Regions from separate parts of the Pantanalinema rosaneae CENA516 genome, predicted to be linked through region 2. Evidence: predicted binding sites of a transcription regulator. Region 2 holds the regulator's gene; the other holds the start of a gene.
The links. The regulator NtcA, encoded in region 2, controls nitrogen genes in cyanobacteria. The targets are predictions, from matches to a motif close to TTTGTANNNNNNNNTACAAA.
Positions count from the first base shown of each region.

Region 1: a site for NtcA is predicted at 7,839-7,858, ahead of ACN4EK_RS30310 (Glu/Leu/Phe/Val family dehydrogenase). Genes of this name have one in related genera too.

Region 1 is NZ_JBLZFZ010000093.1:858-15,893, reverse strand. It holds gene ACN4EK_RS30340 (AAA-like domain-containing protein) at 1-217, shown strand, start outside; gene ACN4EK_RS30335 (WD40 domain-containing protein) at 214-3,732, shown strand; gene ACN4EK_RS30330 (hypothetical protein) at 3,900-4,145, shown strand; gene ACN4EK_RS30325 (iron uptake porin) at 4,157-5,725, opposite strand; gene ACN4EK_RS30320 (sugar transferase) at 6,241-7,338, shown strand; gene ACN4EK_RS30315 (hypothetical protein) at 7,361-7,756, opposite strand; gene ACN4EK_RS30310 (Glu/Leu/Phe/Val family dehydrogenase) at 8,004-9,299, shown strand; gene ACN4EK_RS30305 (2Fe-2S iron-sulfur cluster-binding protein) at 9,372-9,611, opposite strand; gene cobQ (cobyric acid synthase CobQ) at 9,908-11,389, opposite strand; gene ACN4EK_RS30295 (Npun_F0494 family protein) at 11,454-11,861, opposite strand; gene ACN4EK_RS30290 (DNA-methyltransferase) at 11,956-12,822, opposite strand; gene ACN4EK_RS30285 (SH3 domain-containing protein) at 13,389-14,159, shown strand; gene ACN4EK_RS30280 (hypothetical protein) at 14,238-14,492, opposite strand; gene ACN4EK_RS30275 (hypothetical protein) at 14,652-15,036, shown strand, end outside.
Region 2 is NZ_JBLZFZ010000063.1:5,007-20,042, reverse strand. It holds gene ACN4EK_RS26490 (alpha-mannosidase) at 1-1,192, shown strand, start outside; gene psbN (photosystem II reaction center protein PsbN) at 1,283-1,414, opposite strand; gene psbH (photosystem II reaction center phosphoprotein PsbH) at 1,497-1,700, shown strand; gene fabI (enoyl-ACP reductase FabI) at 1,857-2,657, opposite strand; gene ntcA (global nitrogen regulator NtcA) at 3,049-3,720, shown strand; gene ACN4EK_RS26465 (DUF3084 domain-containing protein) at 3,961-5,313, shown strand; gene ACN4EK_RS26460 (hypothetical protein) at 5,456-5,779, shown strand; gene ACN4EK_RS26455 (hypothetical protein) at 5,834-6,388, shown strand; gene ACN4EK_RS26450 (dynamin family protein) at 6,420-8,498, shown strand; gene ACN4EK_RS26445 (helix-turn-helix domain-containing protein) at 8,671-9,159, opposite strand; gene ACN4EK_RS26440 (metallophosphoesterase family protein) at 9,172-10,845, opposite strand; gene ACN4EK_RS26435 (photosystem I reaction center protein subunit XI) at 11,025-11,498, shown strand; gene rpoD (RNA polymerase sigma factor RpoD) at 11,684-12,817, opposite strand; gene ACN4EK_RS26425 (hypothetical protein) at 13,638-13,880, opposite strand; gene ACN4EK_RS26420 (polysaccharide deacetylase family protein) at 13,936-14,697, opposite strand; gene ACN4EK_RS26415 (hypothetical protein) at 14,747-15,036, opposite strand, start outside.

The DNA of each region.
Region 1 (15,036 bases), on a different contig from region 2:
TTTAGGGGAGGTAATGTTTAGTGGTACGGATGTCATGGGTGTGGGAGTCAACATTGCGGCGCGACTTCAGACCCGAGCAGAACCCGGTAAAGTGTGTATTTCCCAGACTGTTTATGATGTAATCAAAAACCATTTATCGTTACAGGTAACGAGTTTGGGTAACTGCCAGTTAAAAGGCATTACCGAATCGATGCTGCTCTATCAAGTAGCCCCATGAACACGTCACTTCAGACTGGTTATGAGTATCAGGTTGGCGGTAGCTTACCCGTTGATGCGCTTACCTATGTCATGCGGCAGGCGGATATTGACCTGTATGACGGCTTAACTGCCGGAGCCTTTTGTTATGTCTTGAACTCCCGGCAAATGGGCAAATCTAGCCTGCGAGTTCGGACGATGCAACGGTTGCAGGCAGATGGAGTTGCCTGTGCCGCGATCGACCTGACCAAAATTGGTAGCCAGAATATTACCGCAGACCAGTGGTATGCCGGAATTGCGCGGGGTTTGATCAATGGTTTTGCCCTGACCGAAGTAATTAATCTCCGAACCTGGTGGCGCGATCGCGATTATCTGTCGCCAGTGCAACGCTTGAGCGAGTTGCTGGAAACGGTGGTGTTAGCCCACCTGTCATCCGCGATCGTCATTTTTATTGATGAGATTGATAGTATTCTCAGCCTCAATTTCTCGACCGATGATTTTTTTGCCCTGATTCGTGACTGTTATAACGATCGGGCGGATAAACCACACTACCAGCGACTCACCTTTGCTCTGTTGGGGGTTGCCACACCCTCTGATCTAATTCAGGACAAAAGCCGGACTCCTTTTAATATCGGACAAGCGATTCACCTGGCAGGCTTTCAACCGCCGGAGGCTCAACCTCTACTGGTGGGATTAGCGGCTAAGTCCAGTGATCCCCAAGCGTTACTCCACGAAATTCTGCGCTGGACGGGAGGACAACCTTTCCTGACCCAAAAGCTTTGTAAATTGGTACACTCTGCACCTGGTTTTGTTGAGGCGGGAACGGAAGTCGTCTGGCTACAAAATTTAGTCATTGCCCGTATTGTCAATAATTGGGAAGCTCAAGATGAGCCCGAACATTTGCGGACGATTCGCGATCGCTTGTTGCGAGACGAACGGCAGCGATCGCGCTTATTAGGGTTATATCAACAACTGCTGCAAACGACTCAATTACCGATCGATAACAGCCGGGAACACATGGAACTACGGCTATCGGGGTTGATTGTTGAACGCCAAGGCTTATTACGAGTCAGTAATCCGATTTATCAAGCCGTGTTCAATCTGGGTTGGGTAGAAGCTGAACTAGCTGCCCTCCGTCCCTATGCAGAAGCGTTTGCGGCATGGATGGCTTCTGACTGTCAGGATGAGTCCCGGCTCCTGCAAGGGCAGGCGTTACAGGATGCTTTGAAATGGTCGGCTTACAAAAGTTTGAGTGATTGGGACTACCAATATTTACGTGCCAGCCAGGAGTTAGATAAACGACAGGTGCAACTGGCATTAGAAACCCAACAACAAGCGAATCAAATTTTGGCAGCAGCCCAACGTCAAGCCAAACGCACGATTCGTAAGGGATTCGCTGGATTGGTCGTAATGTCGATCGCCGCGATCGCCATCATCGTCTGGGCAAATATCGTCACCAAGGCCGCCCAGGAAGGGCTGAAGCTAGAGCAAGCAGGTGTGAATGCTTTACGCCAGTTTATTTCTGATCCTGTAACAGCTCAAACTCAAGAAATTGAAGCGCTACTTGCCGGAATGAGAGCAGGGCGAGAATTACAGGCAAATCAAAATCGGTTCTCATCTCGGCAACGTTCTCTCACTACAATTCCCTGGTTAGCGCTGAACATTATGTTGGACAAGATCTATGAACAGAATCAGTTCATTGGTCATCAGGGAAAAATTTATAGTGTTAGCCTCAGTCCGGATGGCAAAAGCCTTGCCACTATTTCAGAAGATGGCACAGTGCGGTTATGGAGTTTATCGGGTCAACTGCTGAAACAGTTCCCGATCAAGATCGATCGGGCAGCCAAAATGACCATGAGTATTAGTTTTAGTCCCGATGGTCAATATTTGGCAACGGCTTCAGAGTATGGGATTGCCCGATTGTGGGATTTGACTGGACAAGAACGAGCCCAATTCAAAGGGCATCAGGGGCAGGTCTGGTCAGTCAGTTTTAGTCCGAATGGACAACGATTGGTCACGGGGGGGGCAGATGGGATCGCCCGGATCTGGGATCTGACGGGGAAGGAATTGGGGCAGTTACGTGGTCATCGTCAGGATATTTGGGCAGCCAAATTTAGTCCGGATGGTCAACAAATTGCCACCGCGAGCCAAGATGATACCGCCCGCCTCTGGAATCTATCTGGGCAGCAATTGGTGCAATTTCAAGGGCATCAAGGTGGAGTGTTTAGCCTGAGCTTTAGTCCTGATGGTCAACAATTAGCAACCACTGGGGCAGATAAAACCGTGCGAATTTGGAGTGTATCTGGGCAAGCATTGGCACAGTGGCGAGGTAGCCGAGATCTAATTTTCAGTGTAAGTTTTAGCCCAAATGGACAGTTTTTGGCAACGGCTGGAGCCGATAACACCATTCGGATTTGGGATTTATCGGGTGAACAGTTAGCTCAACTGAGAGGACATCAGAACTGGGTGTATAGCATCAGTTTTGCCCCCGATCGCCTGCATCTGCTTTCTGGGAGTTGGGATACAACGGTACGGCTCTGGAACCTGTCAAATTTACAAGGAACTTCTCGCCAGCAAGTTGTTCAACTGAATGCCAGTCGCCGCGATGTTTGGAGCGTTAGCTTTAGTCCCGATGGTCAGATGATTGCAGCCGCGGGTGAAGATGGCATTGCTCGTCTCTGGCAGGCTTCGGGTCGGCAGTTAGCAGCATTGAAGGGACATGTGCAAGGCATCAATAGCATTAAATTCAGTTCAGATGGACAATGGCTAGCCACAGCAGGTCAGGATGGTACGATTCGGCTCTGGGATACGATGGGTCGATCGCGAACAAAATTCAGTGGGCATCAGGGAGCCATCTATGGTTTGAGTTTCAGTCCGACTAAACCCCTAATTGCCAGTACGGGAAACGACGGTACTGTTCGGCTTTGGGCAATATCAGGAGAACAATTAGCTCAGTGGAATGTTAGTCAAAAACCAGTTTATAGTGTGAACTTCAGTCCTGATGGAGAGCGGTTAATTACAGCCGGAGCCGATGGCATGACTCGTCTCTGGAATTTATCTGGTCAGCAGGTGCTTGAACTTTCTGGGCATCAAGGGAGTGTTTTAGATGCTATGTTTAGTCCCCAGGGTAGTCAAATTGCTACTGTAGGTACTGATAGTACAGTCAGACTATGGGATTTATCAGGACAGCCGTTAAACAGATTTAATACTGGAGGCGGAACTTTAGATGTTAGCTTTAGCCCGGATGGGGAGAGTATTGCAATTGCCCAACAGGATGGCACTGTGCAAGTATGGTTAGTAGTGGCTGGTCAGCCGATCGCGTCATTTCGCGGATTTCAAGGTCGGGTGTATAGTGTTAGCTTTAGTCCAGATGGACAATATCTGGTAGCTGCCGGAAAAGATGGTACGGTACGGCTGTGGCGAATTGAGCAACTCGATGCTTTGTTAGATCGTGGCTGTACCTGGCTAAAAGACTATCTTGCTCTTCACCCCCAAGAGGCAAGTATCTGCTCCAAGTCTTCGCTAACCGACCTTTGATTTAGAGCTTCCGGAGCAGACAGAACCTCAGTGAAAAATTAACTAAGCCTGGTCTATGTCCTACTGTTGATCTACACTTTTGGTTTGGCAGTAAAATAGTAGGTAGGTAGACCTGTTAAATCACTTCTCCTCTAACATCAATTCTGGAGGGAAGGAAGGGGAAACCAATGAACAAACTTGCACTCGTTCTTGTACTCATTGCCTTTAATGGCACTCCTGCTTTTGCGGCTAGCTTGCCCAGTGTAAGCAAAGTTGGGCGTGAAGCGGAAATGCCTTACAAGGGGAATTGTGGGCAGGCGGAACTGATCTCCAACAGAACTACCCCGCTACATTCTATTGTTGACTTTGCTGACCCGCCTGAACCACCCACGCGAGGAGGCAGCGATCCTGGCTTTAAGGAAATTTCCGGTTAGTGGAACTGGCTTTAGAATGTATACACCATCCGGATTGCCCATTCCCAAATGGCGTTAGCCCGATCGTTGTCTGGATTGGTCACAACCATTAGGCGGGGGCTGAAGCTAATATTGTCATTAATTAAAAAGCTATAGTATGCCTCAATGTTGGTTTGAGTAGCATCCCCCAGATCACTGTCAATAAAGGGTTGCCCGGCAGCGATGCCCACGGTAGATCCGGGAATGACTAAATTACGCACCGTCATACCGATCGCCCAGGTTTTGGGAGTTAAGTCCAGGTCGCGATCGAGGATGTCATTAAAGCCGTGATAGCCAGCCATCCCTAGCCGACCAAAGATAGCAAATTGGCGATTTAATGCCCATTCTGCATTCAACCCACCGGCGGAAATCTGAGTGCCGTTGATCTTGGCGGCGGTATATTGCAGGCGCAGGACGAGATCCCTAGTGAACGCATATTCCAGTTCGGCACTGCCCTGATACTTATCCGCAAAGAACCCTTGTTCGGGATCGGCGGCATCGGCGGCGACATATAATGCCCGGACGGTCAGGGGAGGACTGGGCTGCCAGGTAACTACAACGCCAGCCCCACCCGGACGATCGACCTGATTTTGCACAATGAACGGATTGTTAGCAAAAAAACTAGAGGCAAAATTGGTCGCTGAGTCATTGGCAAAGCGGTTGTAGTCAATAAAGTCTCTGGGAGACAACCGTGCTCCTACGGTTAAATTTAGATTTGTGCCCACCGGGAAACTATAGTAAAGCTTCCGAAGCTGAGCTTGGGGGCTAACCGCCACATAATCTAAGCCACCGCCATCTGCCAGGAGTCCTTCTGTTCCGAGCCGATTCTGGCGACGATCGTGAGCCAGACTAATCGCATCCCCGCCATTGTTCCCTGCTTCTAGCTGCGTATGCAGTAAATCCTGCCCCGTGAAACTGGTAAGCCAGTTGAGGCGAGTTCGCAGGACGATCGTTCCTGCTGCTCCACTGCCATTGGTCAGTACCCCCACTGTTTGACTCGATAACTTTGTGGTGGTAGAAAACTGCTGCTGCTCCAGTTGGGCGAGTTGCTGATTCAGCCGATCGCCTCGTTGCTGGAGATCCGTCGCGATCGCCCCATAGGCTAGCTGTAACTGTTCCAGAATCAGCAGATCTTCCTGTAATTGTTCCTGATCTAAACCCGCCCGCTCCCTTAATAGAGCCAACGCTTGACTCACGGCAGCCGCAAACTCCTCCCGCGTCAAGGCGCGATTTCCTTGAAAGCTGCCATCCGGGAGCCCGACCAGCAACCCATAGCGTTCTACGAGCGATCGTAAGCTTTGGTATGCCCAATCGGTAGGGGACACATCCTGACTAAGTGCTTCCAAGGTTTGCATCTGTGCCATCGGGTCATCGTCGTCGAAGGGCTCCAAGCAGGTTAAGGGATCGGCGCAGGTGTTGAGCCCGTTGCCACTGGCTTGGGCGACTGGTGATCCAGGCAGAGATGGAACTGCCGCCGCCACGACCTCTCCTTGCCAGCCCAATCCAATCCAACTGATTCCCAGGTAGCTGATCCCTCCGATCAGCCAATTTTGTCTTTTCATGCCATCGCTCCTCGTAACCACACACACAAACCTTCAGCCACCTGACGATGGATAGCCAAGCCCAACCCTGATAGGACTGGCATCTTAGTCTCAACCGGATGCATGAACCGGGTGGTTTAGCCTTTCAGCTTGACGGACAGGGAACTGCCAACCGAGCCTAATTCCTCAAATCTTTTATCAAAACAATATGTATTTACGCCAAATCTTTATCCAATCAAAATAGAAGGCATGAAAAGAGGGCTGTAGTTAAAGGGAATTATCAGGCAGTGCAATGATAGCAAGCTGTCCTCAGTTTGAGGGCATTCTAGATTTAGCCAAACCCCGTGACATTTACCCATAAATCTGAGTAACATCATGGCGTAAACTATATCGACGTAACGAGTAGTATCAGACTATTTAAATTCTTTATAGATAGATATTTAGCTGGTTCTACAGAGTATTCAGGTCATGATTTGGTTTATCCGCATGTTGCGGTTGATTATCTAGCCCACCTACATGAAGTCGAGCTTGATACTGTGGTTGAGTCAAACGATAACACCTGTCAGGTAACGATCGCGGATCATACTTGTCGCATCCACTTACCTCCGGCGTTTACGGTGGTTCAAGCGGTTTCCTTCAAACAACAGTTTCAGCAAGTTTGCCAGGATCACCCTGAACTAAAGCGGGTGATTTTAGACTTTGGGCAGACAAAGTTCATGGATAGTAGCGGAATGGGGGCGCTAGTTGCCAGTCGCAAACTGACCCAAAAACAGCAGTTGGAACTGATTTTGCAAAATGTGCCACCCCAGGTAATGACTGCCCTATCACTGGCGGCGCTCGATAAGATGTTTGTGATCGAGCAACGATCGGAAGCGCCAATGAAAGCACCCACAACTCAGGGTACAGCGCAACCTGCGGCGGTGACATCCATTAAATCGGCTCAGTTGTTGACCAACCCGTTACCCGGACGATCGATGCCGAAGCGGTTGATGAATATTGTTAAACCGGGTCAGCCGTTTGTCACCCATCCGTCGGTTAAATCGCTACCGAAACGGTTAATTGATATTGCCGGATCGATCGTGGGGTTGGGGATTACCGCGATCGTATTGATCCCGATTGCCGTAGCGATTAAACTGGATAGCCCTGGACCGATCTTTTTTGGACAAGTTCGCTGTTCTTCTATGGGTAAGCGGTTCCGCATGTGGAAGTTTCGCTCGATGGTGACGGATGCCGAGAAGAAAAAGCATTTGGTGAAAAATCAGGCGAGTGGGGCAATTTTTAAGAATGCCAATGATCCCCGGGTGACTAGGGTAGGGCGAATCCTGCGGAAAACCAGTTTGGATGAACTGCCGCAATTCTGGAATGTGCTGAAAGGTGAAATGAGCCTGGTAGGCACCCGTCCACCTACCCCAGATGAGGTCGAGCGGTACGAAATTCCGCAGTGGCAACGGTTGGATATTAAACCGGGTATGACGGGCGAGTGGCAGGTGAACGGTCGATCGTCGGTATTAGATTTTGAGGATATTGTCCGGTTGGATTTGAAATATCAGGAAAACTGGAGCTTGATGTATGACTTCAAGCTGATCCTCAAAACAATTTGGGTGATCTTCAATAAAGATTCTGGAGCCGTCTAAACCGCATCATGAACCTGTGGCATTAAAACGTGGCATTGATCACGGTTAGTTGCTCTGGCTCTGGTTCAATTTGGTAGGGCATCAGGTGCACGTCCTGCGCGACTGCCAGTTGGTTGACCACAAACCAGCTTTCACCGGGGCGAATACCTCCCCCAATCGGGCATTGAGGATGCTGTACCAATGGGGTGATGACGTTGCAAGTTATGGTCAATGTGTCACCTAAATCCGCCGCTCGCACCGTAGAGTTGTCTTCTACCAGATCACTTTTACGGCTGGGCATGGGTTCTGCTGCGATCGAGCGATCGCTGGCAATCCCATTCAGGCTAACGGCAAGCATCGTACTGAGGCAGAACACGGTGCTGAAGCGGACGGAGCAGAATCGTGGCGACCAGTTTCGGGATAACACAGGGCTAACCATAGGACATCACTCCTGATCTCGTGCAGTTCAAGGCAATACTGGCTTCCTACTCTATTTTACCGTAGGCAATTGCGTCAAAAAATCTGTATCAAAGGCTACAGTTTGTATCGTTTTATTGCTGTGGGGATCAATCCGCCACTAGTTTTTTCAGGCTGGGGAATGATGGAAGTAGGACAAACATTTGTTGCTATTGCTAAAGTTTTTGTCCGGTAAATAGGTAGAAATTCATATTGAGAAGGTGCCCTATATGGCAGGTTCACTCTTATCGGATGCCGGTCAACGGCTGGAACAAGCCCTGAAATACACCACAGTTTCAGAAGATGCGATCGAGTCTCTAAAGTATCCGCAAACTAGCCTGAGTGTGTCGATTCCCGTCCGGATGGACGATGGTTCATTGAAAGTATTCCAGGGCTACCGGGTGCGGTATGATGACACGCGCGGTCCGGGTAAGGGTGGGGTGCGCTACCATCCCAATGTGAACATGGATGAGGTGCAATCCTTAGCGTTCTGGATGACCTTTAAGTGTGCGGCACTAAACCTACCCTATGGGGGAGCCAAGGGCGGGATTACAGTCAATCCGAAGTCCCTCTCCCGCATGGAATTAGAGCGGTTGAGTCGGGGCTATATTGACGCGATCGCGGATTTTATTGGGCCGGATGTCGATATTCTGGCACCAGATGTTTACACCAACTCCATGATTATGGGGTGGATGATGGATCAGTACAGCATCATCAAACGCTATTACTGTCCGGCAGTGGTGACTGGCAAACCGATCGGGGTGGGCGGTAGCCTGGGACGGGAAACGGCAACAGCTATGGGAGCGTATTTTGTCGTTCAGTCGATGATGCCCAAGTTCGATCGGGTGCCGCAGGAGACTACCGTAGCCATTCAAGGGTTTGGTAATGCGGGTGGCTATCTGGCGGATCTCCTGTTTCAGGCTGGGTATAAAGTTGTGGCAGTCAGCGATTCCCAGGGTGGGGTCTATGCAAAATCGGGTTTGGATATTCCCAGCATTCGGCAGTTTAAAAACTCCACGCGGGGAATTAAAGCCATGTATTGCGATGGTAGTGTCTGCAATTTAGCGGAAGGTCACGAGTTAATCACGAACGAGGACTTGTTGGAATTAGATGTGGATATTCTCGTTCCCGCCGCCTTAGAAAATCAGATTACGGACGCGAACGCCGATCGCATCAAAGCCCGCATCATCTTTGAAGTAGCGAATGGCCCGACAACGTCAGCCGCCGACCAGATCCTGGATCAAAAGGGCATTTATGTCTTTCCGGATATTTTGGTCAATGCGGGTGGGGTGACAGTCAGCTACTTCGAGTGGGTACAAAACCGTAGTGGCTTGTACTGGTCCCTGGGAGAGGTCAACCAAAAGCTGCAAGTCCGGATGGTCGAGGAGGCGGAATGCATCTGGTCGATCGCGCAGGATCTGTCGATTCCCCTGCGGACGGCTGCCTATGTTCATGCGATTAACCGCCTGGGAGAAGCCATCAGTGCAAAGGGTACTCGCGACTATTACATTAATGGTCACCATTAAATGATTAGCGATTTTCGTAGGGTGCGTTACGGCTTCATGACCACCCTACTTGATTAAATTCGCGATCGTCAGTTACCAGGTTGGATCAGAGAATAGGTTGATCGTGAGGTGCTCTCGATCGGCCGGAACGGTGCTAATGCAACTACAGATCGTTTCGCCATCCTCTAATTCCACCTCGCAGGCATGGCAGGAACCCATCAAACATCCGGTCGGGATCGAAATTCCGGCGCGGGCAGCGACCTCTAGTAGCGGTTCTCCCGGTTGGGCAGCGATCGTCACATCATCGGGCAAGAAGTGAATGCAAACATTCATGGCAGGATTCTAAAAAATGTCTAAACGTCGTCGGATTTTCTGGAGTTAACCCTTACTGTAGAGGTCAAGGACAAACGGGTACGTTGCACCGAAAGGGTTAGGGATATTTCTATAGGGTGTTTGATGATGCCCTATAGAATTTTTGTTTTAAAGCCTGGAAGTTAAATTAACCCCAGAGGAACGATCGCCAGAGCATCTCAGAACAACTGGATCTACTTCCGGCTCTCCCTCATCTTTCCCATCTCCCTGACCTCCTCACCCTTCCCACTCCTCATTCATTGACTGACCTCAATTCGTTAGCTCTGCTCTGGCAAAAATGGAGTCAAATCCAGGTGAGGTTCGATCTCGCTAGCCAGATTGTCTAAACTAAGTTCCCGTTGTTCGCGGTAGTTCGCCACTCCGGTTGGGAGGGATTTCAGCCCTCGTTGTTGCCGTAAGCGATTTAACCAGGCACGCCGCCAGGGCCCATTATCAAAAATGCCGTGTAGGTAAGTCCCCCAGACGGATTTCGTCTCATCTACCATACCTAAATTGGGGTCATCAAATAACGCATGGGTGACTTCAGTCGCATCTTCCATCATCCGGGTTCTGCCCTGGTGAATCTCATAGCCGGTTACAGGTAAACCTTCCTGGGGAAAATTAGAACTGACGAGCCGTTGACGGGCGATTTTCTGTCCGGCAATCACTGTTTTTAACGGTAATAGCCCTAAGCCCTTGTAGCGTCCTTCCTGCCCTTCAATGCCTTCAGGATCAGCCAGGATTTTGCCCAGCATTTGGAACCCACCACAGATCCCCAGGACTGTTCCTCCGGCAGCGACATAGTTCTGAATTTCTTCTGCCATGCCCGTTTTATGCAGCACGATCAGATCAGCGATCGTGGTTTTGGAGCCAGGAATAATCACCGCGTCCGGGTAGCCCAGGGATTGTTTGGGACTGATGTATTTGAGGGAAACCGAGGGTTCGGCTTCTAGGGGATCAAAATCTGTGAAGTTAGAAATCCGGGGTAACCGCACGACGGCAATATTAATATCGCCATTGGATGCAGTATTGTGACGATCGAACAGGCTTAAGGAATCCTCCGCCGGAAAGGCTTGATCTAACCAGGGAATCACACCCACGACGGGAATGCCAGTCCGTTGTTCCAACCAATCAATGCCCGACTGCAACAGCGATCGCTGCCCCCGGAATTTGTTGATCACCACCCCCCGAATTAAAGCCCGTTCTTCGGGTTCTAACAATTCCAGTGTTCCGATCACATGGGCAAATGCGCCACCGCGATCGATATCCACAACCAGAATTGTGGGAGCGTTCAAATATTTCGCCACCCGCATATTGGTTAAATCGCGGTGCTTCAGGTTAATTTCGGCGGGACTGCCTGCTCCCTCACAGATCAGCAGGTCATACTCTTCGCCTAACCGATGCAGCGATTCTTCGATCGCCTGCCATCCTGGCTCGAAAAATTGTTCATAGTAATCCGCTGCCCCCACCCGACCGACCGCCCTGCCTTTGAGGATTACTTGAGAGGTCATGTCGCCTTGAGGCTTGAGCAAGATCGGATTCATCTCTACGGCTGGCACAACTCCTGCCGCCCACGCCTGCACTGCCTGAGCATGACCGATTTCCCCACCACTAGAGGTGACATAGGCATTCAATGCCATATTCTGCCCTTTGAATGGGGCAACACGCCAACCCCGCCGACTCAGAATTCGGCAGATAGCGGTAACAATTAGTGATTTGCCTGCATGGGATGTTGTTCCCACAACCATAATGGCTTTCATGCAAAACTCCCAAGCGGTGAAGGACACAGAATCCAGAATTCAGTGATTCTGAATCTTCTAGCCTTTATATACTCAGCCGTAACCAGCGATTCAGTGCATTATAAAGGCGATCGCGCCAAGACGGAGCGTGATCCCGCCCTGGCTCCCGTTGCCATTGTTCAGCTAATTGCCGACCTAGCGGTGTGACACGGAAACTATCCGTTAATCCCTGACCATCGACTTCCCGCCGGAGTAACCCGACTTGAATCAACCACATGAGTTCTTGCTCAACGGCGAGTTCGGACAAGGGTTTGGTGGTGTATTGACCGTCCGTTCCTCCTGTTTGGGCGATCGCTTGTAGTGCCACACTCTGCTGAATCATGGTGGTAAATAGCTGGAGCCGAAACGGAGCGCACCGCATTGCCCGTTCTGCCCGGGTGATGGTTCGGTCAGGATATTGCATCGATTGCCGAGGGGTAGGAGTAACGGTCATGGCAAAGTTACGGTGTCGTGGCGAGAAATAGTTTGGCAACAGTTCAGATTAACAATCTTTATCTTAGGCAAAATTGTGAGACACACGCTATAGCCTAGCGAATTCGGCGGCGACGTTCCTCATTTTTGCGATCGCGCCAAAACCATTCGCGATCGGGCAGGGGTTGTACCGTTTGTAACCGTTGAATTGCCCATTGATTGTATTGGGGAGAGAGGTCACATCCTAGCCATTTTCTCCCGAGTTGCTCGGCGACGACTAACGTGGTTCCCGATCCGGAAAATGGGTCAACAATTAAATCGTCGCGATCGGACGAAGCTAACACAAATTTACGGATTAATTCCTCTGGCTTTTGGGTGGGATGGGCTGTCTTTTCTCGCATCCCATTACATAGGGTGGGGATCTCAATCACATCCTTGGGTTTGGCACCTTGAGGATTTGGAGTCCAGCGTTTTTCGGCTTCTCCTTGGCTGTACTGACTGGTGATTGCCTGGGGATGAACGGGATATTTCAGCGTATGGTTGCCGTAGGGAATCCGAATATTTTCAATATTCATCTTGGCGCGATTCGTTTTCCGTAACAGCAAAATCGCTTCATGGGAACGTCCCCAATCATTACCCAAATTGGCTTTGTTTTTGTAGTACCAAACTAACCAGCGACAGCGATCGAAATACTGCGAGGATGGATGTTTTAGATCCGCCAAAATCTCGGAAAATCCCATGACATAAAGCGATCCAGTTGGCTTGAGAATGCGAGCGGCTTCTTTAATCCATTGGATTGACCAGTCAATATAAGCCTGTTGCGATGCAAATGTATCCCATTCCGCTTTACTCAAGTTGTAGGGAGGATCGGCAATGATTAAATCTACGGACTCTGTCTGAAGAGTGAGTAACCACTCTAAGGCATTGCCACAAAATAGAGTGCCATTGCGATGTTGATAGGCAATTGTGAGGGAACAATTCACGTTTGCTAGGCAGCCAAACTTCTAGAGCATTCAGTGGCTAAATTTATTTGATTACGCCAAATCTAGGGGTAGATGTATCTTACACTACTATTAATACACTACTGATAACCCTGGAGATTCACAATCTTAAGTTGAAATATCTCCAGGTTTTCAGAAAACCGCCGCAAATGTTGCATTCAGCCCTTGATTGATCCAAAATATGCCCCTTCAGTACGGTATACGGAAGAGATAGGTTTCTGATAGATTGGGAATAATCTGGGGCAATTTATAAACATGTGCAACTGAGCGATCCCCTAGTAAGGTAATGATCTCGATCGCGAATATCGAGATGTCCAGATCGACCACAATCGCACCCTATTCTCCTTACTTAAAAGCCGTACTGCCAATACGTCTGATGCGGAGAGTAGGTTGATTTGTTGGCAGATGAATCACCTTACTAGGTTTCGCTCAATTGGGCAGTTTCAAGATTGCCCGCTGCTTTGGAATGGCAGAATTTCTGCACCATTGATGCAGGTCATTCACCTTGATGGGGTCGGCCACCCCTGTCGTTTACCTCACCATTAAATATGAAAACTCCAAGTTTGGTACACAGAATTGTTGCCAAAGTATCGCATCCTACCTGGATCGGTCTGGCGAGTCTTGCGATCGCAGCCTCCAGCCTCAGTGTTATAGCTGAATCGGCAACGGCACAGAACTGCAACTTTGATAACTATGAAGAGTGTATGGGCTACTATCGCCCAGTTAGCACCACGGGACGTGAAGGTGATGGGTTTGTCGAGACCTCTTCGGGGATTGGGTTAAATATTCGCTCGGGACCCGGACTGACTTACCCCGTGATTGGCGGTGCCAGTGATGGAGCCTTGCTGGAGCTAACCGATCAGCGAGTTGTTGCAGATGGGTATCGCTGGGGCAAACTGAGGAGTCCCGGTTGGGTCGCCACGGAATTTGTAGCTGGAACATTGGCAACCAGTTATCCGGGTGACTGTAATGTTGGGGATGGCACGTTTACCCGCCCTGTATACTACAGCAACTGTAATGAGGCTAATGTATCTACAAGGCTACCTGGAACCAACGGTGGCGTTGGCAATGTAGGCGGGACAGGCGGAACATCTACACCCGTACAAGCTCCCGCTTATATAGTGGTTGTTCCAGGTGATAGCCCCCAACTGCTCAGTCAGGTTCGCCGGGTTGTGGGGAGGGCGTTTCCGGATCGAGCACGACAAGGTGCTTTTATTAATGCAGGTGCCTACACGAACTATTACGAAGCTCGCGCTGTCTCCGATCGTCTCCGCGCCGCCCGGTTAGATGCTCGGGTTGCTTACCGCCGTCTAACTTAGGCATTCACCTATTCAGATGACTGGGGGTGATCCTACAGGATCGCCCCATTGATATGTGGGAAACAGGTTTGTCGCTAACTACATACCCGGTAGCTTGCCCTGGAGTAGTTCTGTGGTTTTGACGCAACTGGCGCAGGCACAGCCTGGGTTGATCAAGGGATGGTCAGCGGGTTGTGCCGGAATGACAGCCAGGTTCGAGTCAACCCTGATCGATTCAGCCTTTGTCACCTGGGGTAAATCAGCCACGGTTGCCGCCTGCATTGGAGCCGCCAGAAGTGAGAGGGATGCCAGGATCGCGGTACAGACTAGCAGGATTTGTTTGATCAGGTTCATGGTCACATTGCTCGAAATGCTGGGATATCTCTAGCGACTTACTATAGCTCGATCGTTGTTCCCCGTCATCCGATCAAATTCGAGGATTTCGGCAATCATCAATCCACCCGCTATTCTGAAAGGAGAACGGTTTGTATCGGAATAGAATTGTGCTCAACGATGGTTGGATCAGTCGAACAAATTGAACAGGATTTAGCGGCGATCGATAAGCTCATTGCCGAACTGGCGGAAGAGTTTCATCAAGCTTATTCCAGCTATCTTACAGTCTTGGGGCAGGCAGCGCGGCAGCAGCTCATTCTAGCCAGCTACCATGTTTGTACCCAGGGCTACCCCACCCAATTTTTAGATCTGTCGTTCAGCCAACGGCAGCAACTTCAGCAGCAGATTCGGCAGTTAGCCAACCAGCTTCAAGAAGATTTGCTGGCTCAACTGTATCCTCCAACGCCGATCGAACTCCTCGATACCCCTGAATCAGGAGAAGTTCTACCCAGTTCTACCAACCTTGATCCCTTAACCGAATTGCTAACGCCGACAGAAGCCCTTC
Region 2 (15,036 bases):
AGGTCAACCCGTTGTCTGTGAGCAGACGGCAACGGGTGAGTGGCTATTCTGGGCGGATCAGATTCCCGCGATCGGCTATCGGCTATTTTGGTGGCGATCGTCATCCCAACCATCAGTCAATTTACCCACCCTGACTGTTCCAGAAACATTTGTTTTAGAGAATGAAGCGCTCCGAGTAGAGGTGAATTCTGAAACGGGTGATTTAGCCAGCGTCTGGGACAAACTGGCTCAACGAGACGTGTTAAGTGGGGCAGGCAACCAGCTCCAAGCCTTTGAGGATTACGGTCAGTATTGGGATGCCTGGAATATTGACCCTAACTATGCCCAGCATCCCCTACCACCCACTAAATTACAGAGTATGCAATGGCTGGAACGGGGAACGCTGCGATCGCGCTTGCGTGTAGTCCGGCAATTAGGCAACTCGATCTTTGAGCAAGACTATGTGCTGGACGCTGGCTCACCCTGTCTGAAAATTGCGACGCAGGTCGATTGGCAGGAACGGCATGTGTTGGTGAAAGCGGCATTTCCCCTGACAGTAACGGCCGAGATGGCAACCTACGAAATTCCCTGTGCGGCAATTCAGCGATCGACCAATCCCCAAACCGATCGAGAAGCGGCTCAGTGGGAGGCTCCGGCATTGCGCTGGGTCGATTTAAGTGATGGTGATTATGGAGTCAGCCTGTTAAACGACTGTAAATATGGCTATGATGCTCAACCGCATCAACTTCGCCTGACGTTGTTACGGGGTTCGGAGTGGCCGGATCCGGAAGCCGATCAGGGACATCACAGCTTTACCTATGCCCTCTATCCCCATGCGGGAAGTTGGCAAGCCGCACATACCGTTCGGCAGGGTTATGAATTGAATCTACCCTTACAAGCGATCGCTGTGAAGGATCAGAAGTCCGCGATCGCTCCATCCTTATCTCCTGTAAGTTCATTCCTCGATTTGGCAGGCGACTCGCTCATCCTGATGGCATTCAAACAAGCGGAAGCCGTTCCCGATGAATGGGTCTTACGCTGTTATGAGGCGCATGGTCAGGAGGTCGAGTTGCAGGTTCATAGTGATCTTAAATTGCAGTTAGGGCAGCCTGTGGATCTGCTGGAACGGGCGATCGCTCCTCAAACAAGTCAGGGGCAAACCACTGTGGTTCCCCCCTGGAAAATTGTCAGTTTTAAGGTGATTCAGGCATAATCTGGGAGCGTTGGGGGAGGCAGGGGCATGAAGGGCCGGGTTTATCCCCGTGAGCCGGATAGCCGTGGTTTCCCCTAACGCTGAACCTGCTTAGTCTTCATGATCTTCAAAGGGATCATCTAAATTTTTGGCAGGAGGCCCAAACGCGGTATAGATGGCATATCCCGTTAGACCCACCAGGACGGCACAGATCGAAATATTAAGAGCTATTGCAGGTTCCATGCGTGAGAAAAATTATGAGTACCTTACCCCTATAATGTTACGAAGAATAACAAATTCTGTCGAGCTTAATCATAGGTGACTCATGGCACAGCGGACTCGGTTGGGAGACATTCTGCGTCCCCTGAATTCTGAATACGGTAAAGTTGCTCCTGGTTGGGGAACCACTCCCGTGATGGCAACGTTCATGGCGCTATTTTTTGTCTTTTTGCTGATTATTCTGCAAATCTATAACTCCTCTCTGCTGCTCAACGACTTTAGTGTTGATTGGCGCAGCATTGGTGGCTAAACCGATTTAGTTCACAACTGAAGCACTGTTTATTTAACTTGCCCCGGTTCTGCCGGGGTTTTTTGTGGTCAGAAGATTTCTGAATATTTACATGCGATCGCTGGGATGCATAAATCTTAAACACCCCAGCGAGTTTACTCATATTTAGCCGATGACCTATGCCATGCCTAAGATTTCGTAGCCCGCATCGACATAAAGGATCTGCCCGGTAATGCCGCTTGCCAGATCGCTACACAGGAAGGCAGCCGTGTTGCCCACTTCTGTCTGCGTCACGGTTCGGCGGAGGGGTGCCACTTCCTCAACGTGGTGGATCATATCCAGAATGCCGCCGACGGCTGAAGAAGCTAACGTCCGAATCGGTCCTGCCGAGATGCCATTCACCCGGATATTTTGGGGACCCAGATCAGCCGCGAGATACCGCACACTCATTTCTAATCCGGCTTTAGCGATCCCCATCACGTTGTAGTTGGGGATCACCCGCACTCCACCCAGATAAGTCAGGGTTACGACACTGCCCCCTTCGGTCATTAAAGGCTTGGCGGCAGCACAGAGTTTCACCAAGGAGTAAGTGCTGATGTCCATTGCCAGCGCAAAACCATCGCGGGAGGTTTCGACGAAGCCACCGGACAAGTCATCTTTATTGGCAAAGGCGAGGCAGTGAATCAGAATGTCTACCTTGCTCCACTTTTCCCGCACCGTATCGAAGGTAGCCTGAATTTGAGCATCATCCTGAACGTTGCAGGGGACAAAGAGGCTGGGCTGTAATGGTTCCACCAGATCGGCAACTTTCTTTTCCATCTTGCCCTTCTCATCCGGGAGGTAAGTCACCCCGATGTTGGCTCCGGCCTGGTGAAGTTGCTGGGCAATGCCCCAGGCGATCGAGCGGTTATTCGCAATCCCTGTAACCAGGGCGTTTTTTCCTGTCAAATCCAGCATGGCGATCGGTACTTTATGCAATGATTAAGCGCACCTATGAGAATACTCAAAGATGGGGTACAACGGTAGCAGATCTGATCATTCAGATGTTCTGAATGCCACCATTCTGCCGTTGGTTGCTGATCTCAGGTAGCGACGCAATCCAGTTGCCCTCAAGCGATCGCGGAATTTTTCTGACACAGGCTAAAATCCTCAATAAAATTGGGATAATTCCTTCTAAGCTGGTTGCATCGGAGGGCGATTGACTCAATTTAGTTAGCGAACGAACGAAATACTTCTGACCGGAAGTAATTTTGTAGCAAATGGCACAAAAAACCACTGTGAAGTAAGTTTAAGTGTTCTAAGTTACAGATCTGTTTAGTAAACCTCACCGTTGTTATCTGGGCAACGTTCATCGCACCAGTCAGGGGATATGGTAGTGACGCAAGATCAGCCGCTGGCATCAGTATTCCGCCAAATGAGTGGGGGAGCATTTCCGCCCGTTGTTGAAACCTTTGAACGAGGCAAGACGATCTTTTTCCCGGGTGATCCAGCCGAGCGGGTGTATTTTTTGCTCAAGGGGGCCGTGAAGCTTTCACGGGTCTATGAGGCTGGAGAAGAGATTACCGTCGCCTTATTACGAGAAAACAGTGTGTTTGGGGTGCTGTCCCTGATTACTGGGCATCGGTCTGACCGCTTTTATCATGCGGTTGCCTTTACACCTGTAGAGTTACTGTCAGTGCCGATCGAGCAAATGGAGAAAGCCCTAAAGGAAAATCCTGAGTTATCATTGGTCTTGCTTCAGGGATTATCCTCGCGGATCTTACAAACCGAAATGATGATTGAAACCCTGGCACACCGGGATATGGGATCACGGCTGGTTAGCTTTTTGTTGATTTTGTGTCGTGATTTTGGGCTACCGACTAAAGATGGAATTACGATCGACTTGAAACTGTCGCACCAGGCAATTGCAGAAGCGATCGGGTCTACCCGAGTGACCGTAACCCGCTTATTGGGTGATCTACGCCAGGACAAAATGATCTCAATCCATAAGAAGAAAATCACGGTTCACAATCCAGTTACCTTAAGTCAGCAGTTTAACTAACCTTCTGACCCCATTCGCTCCTCCTAATCGCAATAACTGAATAGACATACGGTAGGCTGTAGATGAACTTTCGCCCTGAGGATTTCGTCTGCCAGGTTTTTAGGACTCTGCCATGCAGATTTGATGGGTGAAAGTCTGGTGCAATGTCTGGGGACACGGTTTCCGGGGTAAAGCAGTCTATTAATCTATTAAAACGATGCACTTGAGCGATCGAGGCAGATAGGGCGTTTGGGAGTGTCGATGTCCATTGGGTACATCTTAATTTTGGCGGTGTTGGTGTTGGGTGGGGTGATTGCTACGGTTGGCGATCGGCTGGGAACCAAGGTGGGCAAAGCTCGACTGAGCCTGTTTAACCTGCGACCTCGGCGGACGGCGACGTTAATTACCATTCTGACGGGGGGGATTATTGCGGCTTCCACCTTAGGTGTCCTGTTTGCGGCCAGTGAACAATTGCGTACAGGGGTGTTTGAACTCAATTCGATTCAACGGCGACTGCGGAAAACCCGCTCTGACCTGCGCGAGGCGAGAGATGAAAAAGAGCAGATTGAAGACGAACTGGATCAGGTTCGCTCTGATCGCGCTACGGCAAAGAAGCAACTTACCCAAACTCGACAACAATTAACGGAAACGAATCAGTCCTTGCAAACGGCGATCGCGGAACGTTCCCGTGCCCAGGCAGAGCGATCGCGGATTGAAGCTGAACTGGGTCAAACTCGCAGGCAACTGGCGGTCGTCTCAGAACAAGGGGGTCGATTACGGTCAGAGATCAGCCAATTGCAACAGGAACGCAACCAGGTGATTGCTGAACGGGATGCCCAAATCGCAGATCGAGAGCGGGTGATCCAGGAGCGGGAAGGGCAACTGAAGCAACTGGAAGTTCAGCAGGACTATCTGGCGCGGGAAGTGGGTCGTCTGGAACGGGAAGCTCAGGGTTTACGCCAGGGCAACTTAGCGGTGCAGCGAGGGCAGGTGTTAGCGACGGCAGTGGTGCGGGTGGTTGACCCGGAACTGGCACAGCAAGCTGTGGATCAACTGTTGCGAGAGGCGAATCGATCGGCGTTGCAATTAGTCCAACCGGGCACAAAAGAGCAGGAGCAGATTATTCAGATCACAAAGCTAGAGGTCGAGCAATTAAATCAACAAATTAACGATGGTCAGGATTACGTAGTGCGAATTTCTTCCGCCGCTAACTATCTGGTGGGGGAGCGTTCTATCCAGGTGTTTGCTGAAGCTGTCCCCAATCGCCTTGTCTTTCAGCAGGATGATCTGGTCGCCGCGACCTCATTTGACCCGTCCACGTTATCTGACGATCAGATGCAACAGCGGATTAATTTATTATTGGCGGCGGCGGGATTCCGGGCTCGTCGTCTGGGCATCTTAACGGATACCGTCCAAATTGGGCGAGTGCAAAATTTGATTGTATTTATCGATAAACTCAAGCAGTATCGGCAATCGGTAGGGCTAAAAGCGATCGCAGCGAATGATATTTATACGGCAGGCCCATTAAAGGTGGAATTGCTGGCTGAGCAGAATGGGCAGGTGTTATTCCGAACTGAAAATAACAATGGCTTTGATAGCCCAAACCTTAAATAAATGGCGGTAGGGGCAAATTCAACTGATTTGATATTGGCGTTCTGGAATTGGGAAAGTTAAGGTAGAGCAGCATAGCGATCGCTCGACAGGCTTCGCTGGGTATCGTTTTTGCTTTTTTCTCTTTTGCTTCTAACGGTGTCTCATGAATCCCCAAAATCTAAATGATGACGAGCTTCGACGCAGAGAGCAGGAGCTTCAGGAACGTGAACGAGCATTGCGCTTACGAGAGCTAGAAGCTGAAATTATCCAACCTCCGATTTCACCCACTGTCAAACATGAGCCGTCCGAACGGGGGGTGCGGCAGCGATTTCGGCAAATTCAAAATGTCGCGACCTTTGTCGGATTGGTGATTGTGGTAGCGGTGGCGGTGAAGATGGCCAGCCAAATTGCCATGTTCCTGATGGTAGGTGTGATTGCCTGGGTTGCCTACATGCTGTTCTTTAAAGGCAATCGTGCTAAACGTTAACCGGAATTCTCGTCGATCGCAGTGATACCTAATAGAAGGTAGCAAGGATATCCTATGCAAAACTGGCCTGCCTGGTTGCCCATGCCCCGTTCCTGGTTCAATGGGCTATTGCTAATTTTGTTCATGACTGGGTTACAAGCGGCAATTCCGGCGGTTTGGTGGCTGATCGCGTTTTTAATTCAGTGGTTTCCTCGGATTGGTAATCTGCTGGTCATTCTGATATTTCTGCTACCCATCCCGGCGATCGCGGTGTTGCATCACTGGTTACATCGCACGTTGGATCAGTTTTTTCCGGATAGTCGTCTGCCGGAAACCGAGTCTACGCCTGGTCTGTTCCCTGGTTTGATTAGTTGGTGGGAAGGGTTATATGGCTGGGTGAGTAATTATCTGTCGTTGTTGATGGCGACGGCGTTGCTCAGTCTGGTTTCACCCTTACCGAACCTGGTTGACCTGAATTTTGCGGTCATGCTTCAGGCGCAGCCATTGCCGATCGTCGTTTGGCAAATCCTGCCCTTAGTGGTGCGAGTGATCATTGCCGCCTATTTCTATCAGTTTGAATATGTGATCCAACGTCATTTCATGGCGATCGGGGCAAGTAATCACCGTTAACTGATGCTGTTCTTCTAACTAACCATCCACTATGACCATGAAACTTGAAACAACTGGCTTTCTGAGTGATTTGGAACGGGTAGCCAGGGTGCGCCAACAGGTTGCCAACCACATGAGCAAAATTGCCGAAACACTGACTCAGGCTGAATATGATGGTGAGAAAGCGTCGGGCAAACTGGGGCTAGAGCGGGAGATCGAGGATATGGTGACGGCTAGCAAAAACTTGCGGCAAGGTGTGTTTCGGTTGCTAGTGTTAGGGGATATGAAACGGGGCAAAAGTACGTTGCTCAATGCCCTACTCGGTGAGAATTTGCTACCCAGTGATGTTAATCCCTGTACGGCTTTACTCACTGTTCTAAAGTATGGACCTGATAAAAAAGTAACCATTCACTTTAATGATGGTAAATCGCCCCAACAAGTTGATTTCCATACGTTTAAACAGCGTTATACGATCGACCCTGAGGAAGCCAAAGAATTAGAACAAAAGAAACAACAGGCGTTTCCGGATGTTAGTCATGCGGTGGTGGAATACCCGCTAGAACTGCTGTCGAAAGGGGTGGAGATTGTGGACAGTCCGGGGCTGAATGATACTGAAGCTCGAAATGAATTATCTTTGGGCTATATCAATAATTGTCATGCAATTTTGTTTGTTCTGCGGGCTTCCCAACCCTGCACCCTGGCAGAACGCCGCTATCTGGAAAACTATATTAAGGGGCGGGGTTTATCCATCTTCTTCCTAATTAATGCCTGGGATCAGGTGCGGGAAAGTTTAATTGATCCTGATGATTTAGAGGACTTAAAGGAAGCCGAAACCAAGCTGCGTAAAGTATTTCATGCCAACCTGGCAGAATATTGTCAGGTGGATGGCTTGGATTTATATGATGAGCGAGTGTTTGAAATTTCGGCAATCAAAGCCCTGCGGCGACGCTTAAAAGACCCGAATGCCTCTTTAGAAAATACTGGTTTTTCGGAGTTTATGGGCGCTTTAAATACCTTCCTGACTCAGGAACGAGCGATCGCTGAATTGCGCCAAGCTCGCACCCTGGCACGTCAGACCTATACGCGGATTCGCGACGCGATCGAACGCCGTATTCCCTTGTTAGACCAAGACATTCAAGAACTGAAACAACGGATTATTTCGGTTGAACCGCAGTTCACTCAATTAGCGTCGATCTGTAATGAGTTTCGAGATGAGATCCGTAACGTCCGCGATCGCAAGTCTCGCCAAATTGCTGATTCCTTTAAGACCTATGTGTTGGGGATGGAATCGACCTTTGAGCAGGACTTTTTGCGTTACCAACCCGCCCAACTGAAGTTTTTGGATTACCTCAGCCAGAACAAACGGGAGGAATTTAGTGCGGCGGCGCAACAAGCGTTTCAGCAGTATGTCAATGACAAGTTTTTTGCCTGGACGCTGACCGCAGAACGGGATTTGAATGATGCCTTTGGTCACTTATCCCGTAGTGCGGCTAAGTATGGTGCTTCCTACGCCGAAGTCACAAATCAGATTACTGAGAAGCTGACCGGGCAAAAAATTCAGGCGCGACCTAACGCCTCGATCGATGACGATGGTTCTCCCGGTTGGGCAAAATGGGCAATGGGCTTATTCTCGCTGGCAACAGGGAACTTTGCTGGCGCGGCAATGGCAGTAGCGGGATTTGACTTTAAGAGTATCTTGCTCAACTTCTTTACCTCGGCGGGGATTGCGATCGTGGCTTCCACCTTTTTTGGGTTGGCAACCGGAGGCTTATGGTTCATTCTGATCAGTTTGGGGGTAGGGGCGTTACAAGCGGATCATGCTCGGCAAGAGTTCACGAAAGCCCTGAAGAAGGAGTTAGTCAAATATTTGCCGCAAATGGCACAGGAACAATGGCAACCGATTTATAGCGCGGTACAGGAGTGTTTCGATGTGTACGAACGGGAAGTGATCAAGCGGGTCAACGATGACATTCAATCCCGACGGGCGGAGCTCGATAACCTGGTGAAGCAAAAGGAATCCCACGAAATTAACCGGCAGGCTGAATTAACGCGCTTGCGGACGGTGGAGACCACGGTCGGGACGGAATGCCAGGATCTAGAAGCAACGTATCAGACCTTGCTATCGCTGTAACCTTAGGAATGAGAATGAAATAACTTGAACAACTTTAACCTTTTACCTGTACGGGCGCGGCATACCCTCCGGGAAGCAAGCTATGGCAAGGGCTTCTAGGTCGATCGCAAAGACTTTTTACCAAATGCCACGCCCCTACGCCAAGAATTACACTTTAATAAATCCCCGCTCCTTAGGCTTCTTCATAGTGAAACTGGGCTTTTTCAGCAACTAACGTTAGATATTTTGCCGAAGCTCGGGTGGGGGCATACACTTCTTGCTCCCACTCACTCACTGTTTGCTGCCGCACGCCTAATTCTTCGGCTAATTGGGTTTGGGTAAAGCCCATGTGCGATCGCAGGGCTCGAATGAGTTCACCATTCCACTGCACAGTCCCGTCGATGCGCTGGACTTTATAAATCTGTGGAGGTTTACGAAAGGTGACTTGCTCGTTGGCTAAATCTAATTGTGCTACGAGGTAGCCTGCCGACATCCAGGCACTCGCTTGCAATGCCCCTTTACTACGGTTACTCCACCAGCCCCGTTGTTTGCGGGCAGACTCAGGTAACGCGATGCCAATCACGGTTTCGATTTCGGCAAAGGTAAGGGTGATCTGCGAACGATCGTTGTGCCGCAAATACTCTAATAAAGGCTGATACTTACTGCCGCTATGTAACACCATAGAGACGCAAAACTACTCCTTGAGGGCAAATTGATCAAATTTCACGGCATCGGCATTGGGGGTGCGCGTATCGAATCGGTAACTGCTGACTGTCCCGGTTCCCGTGTCTAAAATACTAAATGCGGTAATCTCATTGCTGGCAATATAAGGTATAGGCTGACCATTATCGTCTATGAGGGGGGCGATCGTCGGGACGATCGGTTCTAAGCCATTGGGATCGCCTAACGGCACATAGTTTTCGGTATATCCCAGTGGGACTGGACGGGGATTTTCACCGACATGGGCACCGTAGGAATTGCCCACATTGGAAGACTCCAGAAAATGCATACCCCCCGGACTGACAAAGCGGTTCCACAAATGGGAATGCCCATAGAATACCAGTTGAGTTCCAGCCGCTTCTAATAATGGCATGACATCTCGAATCAGGTAGTCATTCTGCTGAGGATACTCGTAGCGGATCAGGACGATCGCTCCACTGGCATCCCGTTCAATCACCGGCACTGGATCGGTGTAGGCAGGAACGCTATTGGTGCCGAGGGAATGGGGGGGATGATGTAGCATCACGACTTTGTATGTTGCCTGCTGAAAGGCGGCAGACTGCAATTCCCGCTCTAACCATTGATATTGGGGACTACCGGGTGCGATCGCTTCAAACAGATGTTGACCATAGCCCCAATGCTCGGGGGCATCGAAGTCCTGCGATCGTTCTCGGTAGCGTCCTCTGACATTCTCCGCCAGGCTGGGAGAGCGCCAAATTGTGGTAGCGTACAACACAACTAATCGCAGATCACCAACTGTAACGGCATAATAGTGTTTCCCGACCGAGGGACGTTCTGGCAGGGTAAAAAGTTCCTCGTAGGTATCCGTATTAAAGGAGTGTTGTTTGATCCAGGCATCGCGCAGAACCGGATCATGCTGGGGATTAATCGTGTCTACCTGATGCAGATAAGCCGCCTCGGCGACCGATCGCGGAACGGAGTCAGCAAATTGCTCCCGCAGGCTGGTGTCCATCCGAAACCGCCCCATCACTTCATGGTTGCCGATCGCGGCATAGAGGGGCGCAAATTGGATGATCGCACCTCCTTGGTAGGAGGTAGTTGTCTCTGGGGTCGTGATCTCATAGTTGGCGCGACCCTGTAACACGGGAAAAAATGCATTGCCGCGCCGATCGTCGAACCACTCTGAGGCGCGATCGGGGATGTTGACTAAATCCCCCGCAAAGAACACCGCATCTACTTGCCCGACGGTCTCCACGACTTTTTGCAGGTTGGCGGCGACCATTGGCTTCAGTTGGTGGTCGGAGGTCAGCAGGATTTTTATTGCTTGACCGGGTGATGGTTGCGGAGACAGGGTAAACACATCGCTGGTGGCGACCGCGCCGTCCTCCCGGATACTGATCACCTGATAGGGAGTCCGAATATTGGCTACTAAGCCACTGACTTCTGCCTCATGCCGCCAGATCGATCGTAGGGTGGGCTGGTGAATCGACTTCTTCAGTTGGGAATCCTGATCCTCACAGGTGCGGGTGAGCCGTTGAGTTGTTGCCGTAACATTTTGTTGCAATTCTGCGCCATAAACCACCCGATGCTCGACTCCAGCAAATTCCGTAAACCAGACTACCCGTACCGCCGTTTCAGTCGGCAACTGGAGAAAGGGATCGGTCAAAAGCCTGGGTTGAGCGGACATCAGCACAGCACCGGAAACAACAACCGATCAATACCCTAATCTTCAAGTCTGTCGATCAGCAATAGTTCCTATTAACTTTTCTGAAGGAGTTTGCCAATTCTGAGATTTAGCGCCCCTGACCTGTTTAGAATTAGTTTCAATTCTTCTGTAGCGTTTCAAATACTCAGGAATTATTAAACATGGCCGAAGATCTTGTGAAACCATATAACGGTGACCCCTTCACAGGACACCTATCCACACCGATCAGCGACTCTGCCTTTACCAGAGCATTTATTGGTAACTTGCCCGCCTACCGCAGAGGGTTGTCTCCCCTATTGCGTGGGTTAGAGGTTGGTTTAGCACACGGCTACTTCCTGATTGGCCCTTGGGTCAAATTCGGGCCCCTGCGTGACTCGGATGCTGCTGCTCTGGGTGGACTCATCTCTGGGCTAGCCGTCATTCTGATCGCTACTGCCTGCATGTCGGTTTACGGACTAGTAACCTTCCAGGGAGATAACGATAGCGCCTCTGACTCATTGCAAACCTCTGAAGGCTGGAGCCAGTTTGCTGGTGGCTTCTTCATCGGTGGTATGGGTGGTGCGTTTGTAGCCTTCTTCTTGCTGCAAAACTTCGTTGTTGTGGACTCGATCTTCCGGGGCATAGTCAATAACTAGTTGAATCAGATCTAACTCATTGACCCTCGTTGATCAATAGTTTCTCTTCTGGAAACGGCTTGATCAGCGGGGGTAATTTATTGGGATTTTATCCAGGGATGTGCTGAAGTTTCAGATAGCAAAAAGCCCAGCCATTGAACGGACTGGGCGAGATTAAAGTGGTTTAGTTCAAAGTGAACTAACGATTAGCGAATGTACTCTTTGAGGACGCTATTACGGTTAGGATGGCGCAACTTGCGGAGTGCCTTGGCTTCAATTTGGCGAATCCGTTCGCGGGTGACGTTGAAGATCTGACCAATTTCTTCCAGGGTCTTCATCCGACCGTCATCTAGACCGTAGCGTAGGCGCAGAACATCCCGTTCCCGAGGGCTAAGGGTATCCAGCACACTTTCCAAGTCTTCCCGCAGCAGGCTCTTTGCCACCTGATCTTCTGGGGTTTCGCCATCGGATTCAATAAAATCACCTAGCCGAGAATCTTCTTCTTTCCCGATCGGGGTTTCCAGAGAAATCGGCAGTTGGGCGGACTTGGCGATAAAGCGCAACTTCTCGATCGTCATCTCCATGCGAGTGGCGATCTCTTCTTCCGTTGGCTTGCGTCCCATCTCCTGCGACAACAGCTTGGTGGTCTTCTTAATCCGAGAGATGGTTTCGTACAGGTGAACCGGGAGGCGAATGGTGCGGGATTGATCCGCGATCGCCCGGGTAATTGCCTGACGAATCCACCAGGTGGCGTAGGTCGAGAACTTATACCCTTTTTCGTGGTCAAACTTTTCCGCTGCCCGAATCAGACCTAAGCTGCCTTCCTGAATTAAATCCTGGAAGGACAGGCCCCGGTTCATGTATTTCTTGGCGATCGAAACCACTAATCGCAGGTTCGACTGCACCATCTTGTCCTTTGCCCGCCGACCCAGGTGCAAGCGATGGCGAAAGGCTGGCAGTGTCATATTGACCTTCTCTGCCCACTCTTTATCCTGAGGTTCGCGATCGAGTTGCTGTTGTAAGCTTTCCCGAATCCGCTCTAGCTCTAGCAGGTCAGCAATCTTACGTGCCAACTCAATCTCTTCATCTGCCCGCAAGAGCCGAATTCGACCAATCTCTTGCAAATACAGGCGAATGGAGTCTTCGGTATAGTGCTTTTTCTTTGCCTGGGTGCGGCGGCGACCAGCCCGCACCTTACCGGATTTAGCATCCTCATCAGCTCCGTCCAGCGAATCTTCCTGGTCATCATCTTCAACGAAGAAATCCAGCTCGCCTTCAGGCAAATCTTCGGAAGCGTCGCTTAACAACTCGAGATCGAGTACGTTGTTGGCCTGGGTCATGCCGCGATCCTCATGCTCCTTAACTAAGAAAAGTGAATATCAAATGACAGAGTTGTAACGGACAAGCACTACTCAAACCAGGGACTAAAAATAGCCCCAAGCCAGTAGCTACGCTCTCAGTTAGCCGTCAAAAAGTTGCTTCCTTCAGGTTGTACTCGCGTACTCAGCCAAAGGGTGGAATGACAAACTATGGGGGCTATGTTTGTTAAGGTCTTTCCGATTGTAGCTTTTCTCACAAAAGATGGATGTCTTTCGTTCACCTTTGTCACAGAATTAGCCATCAGAATGGGTGGCAAGAACGCACTTGTGTAGCGCTGGTAAATGCTACACCGCGAACCAATCTTGAAATAGGTAAAATTCAAACGATGCCTCATACAGACTTATGGCTTAAACAGGGCGATAGTGTCAGCGAGACAAGAGTCAGGAAGACTGAATTACCCTGAAGATTGGGGCGTGGCATCAGAACCTCCCGTTGCTACGTTAACTCAGATCCCAGAAATTTGGATGGGGTTCGGTGTTAAGTTTCAATCGCATTTCCAAGATAGTGAAGGGGATAAGCAGATTGATCCTGACAAAACACTGAAATCATTTCAGCCATTTCAATGAAGTCATGTTAATGAACTGATGCGACTGTGGTGATTTGGCGGATTTCTGGTGCCACCTTACTCTACTGAAAGCCTTGCCTGTCTATAGAAATTAGGGGTTTTGATTGCTTCGTCAGGTGAAAATAGTGATTCCTTATCAATCCGTGGCTGACATCGAACCGTTTACACTACAAATCCCCTGATTCTTTATTAAGGTATTTAAACCTGGCACTCATTTATGGGGAGTCTACCAGTAAGGATGAGGGGACTCGCGGAATCTGAAGGGCGGTAGGGTTGAGGAGAAGCTGCTTGACTGAATCGGCGCGTAAGCTACCCCATAGACAGCAGGTGGTCGGTGAACAGGTAATGGTGATCACGGCTCCTTTTTGGGCGAGTCTAGAGCCTACCTGATAAACCTGGGGTCGATCGCGACTATGAAAGCACCCTAGCTGGCAAAATAGTTCATTGTGGTAGTACATGCCACAATAGATATTCCCCTCAAACCAAAATTTGAATGCAAAAACTTGGGATTCATCAATCACCTGGGGTCGCACTGGAATCACCTGTTGCTGTTATAAAAGGTTGAAGCATTTCATCACCCTGAGAAAAATTTAAGCAGGTGTCTAAACTCCGTTGTTGCCAGAGTTGATCGATCGTGACAAATTGAAATCCTTGGTCTAATAGCCTGGGGATAAGTTGAGCCGTAATAGCGGCAACATCTGTCCCACCGCAGCGACCGTCGTGTAGCACAATCACAGAACCATTGGTGACTTGTTGAAGGATGCGTGTAATTACGGTCGTAATGCCAGGATTAGTCCAGTCCTCTGGAACAACGCTCCACATGACCGGCCGATAGTCCCATTGATGCAGGAGAGTTAGGGTTTGGGGGGTAAATAAGCCATTCGGCGGACGGACATCCCGAATGGCTTCTGGGGGCAGGTTGCAGGCATCGGCGATCGCAATTTGAGTCTGCCACAGCGTTTGCTTGAGTTCCCGGGGAGATAGTAAGGGAAAGGAACGATGATCATAACCATGTAAGCCAATCCAGTGCCCCTGTTGATAAATGGTGCGGGCGATCGTCGGCGATCGCTGGACACAGGCTCCTAACCAAAAGAAACTGGCAGGAACCTGGTAATGATCGAGAATCTTGAGCAGTTGGATAGTGTACTCAGGATGGGGCCCATCATCGAATGTTAGGGCAACCATCGGTGTCGTGTGATCCCCAGCCCAAAGACAGGTCGGAAACAGGGGATGTAGCACCCGATAGAGCACTGGATAAAGGGGGGCAAGCTGCATAGGTTAGCACGGTTATTCTACCGACCTGAGTTAATACGCTAACTTCAGCTTAGCTGATGAAACAGCAGGTCTGTCGAGTATAGGCAGACTGAACTAAGGAGGACACGACTTCATGGCTGAGTGGATTTACCAGAAACCCATCGAAGCCTGGATTCTCTTCCTGATGCATCCAACTTGGAGCATGAAAATCGGTCAGGGCAACCAACGTAATGCGATAGGTATTCGCACGATGACGCAATTCTTGCAACAGAGTTTGTGACCAATAATGGTGATCTCCCGCCAAAATAATCAAAAAGGGCGGATGCTGACCGGCTTGGACAACGGCTTGCTCTTCGGAAC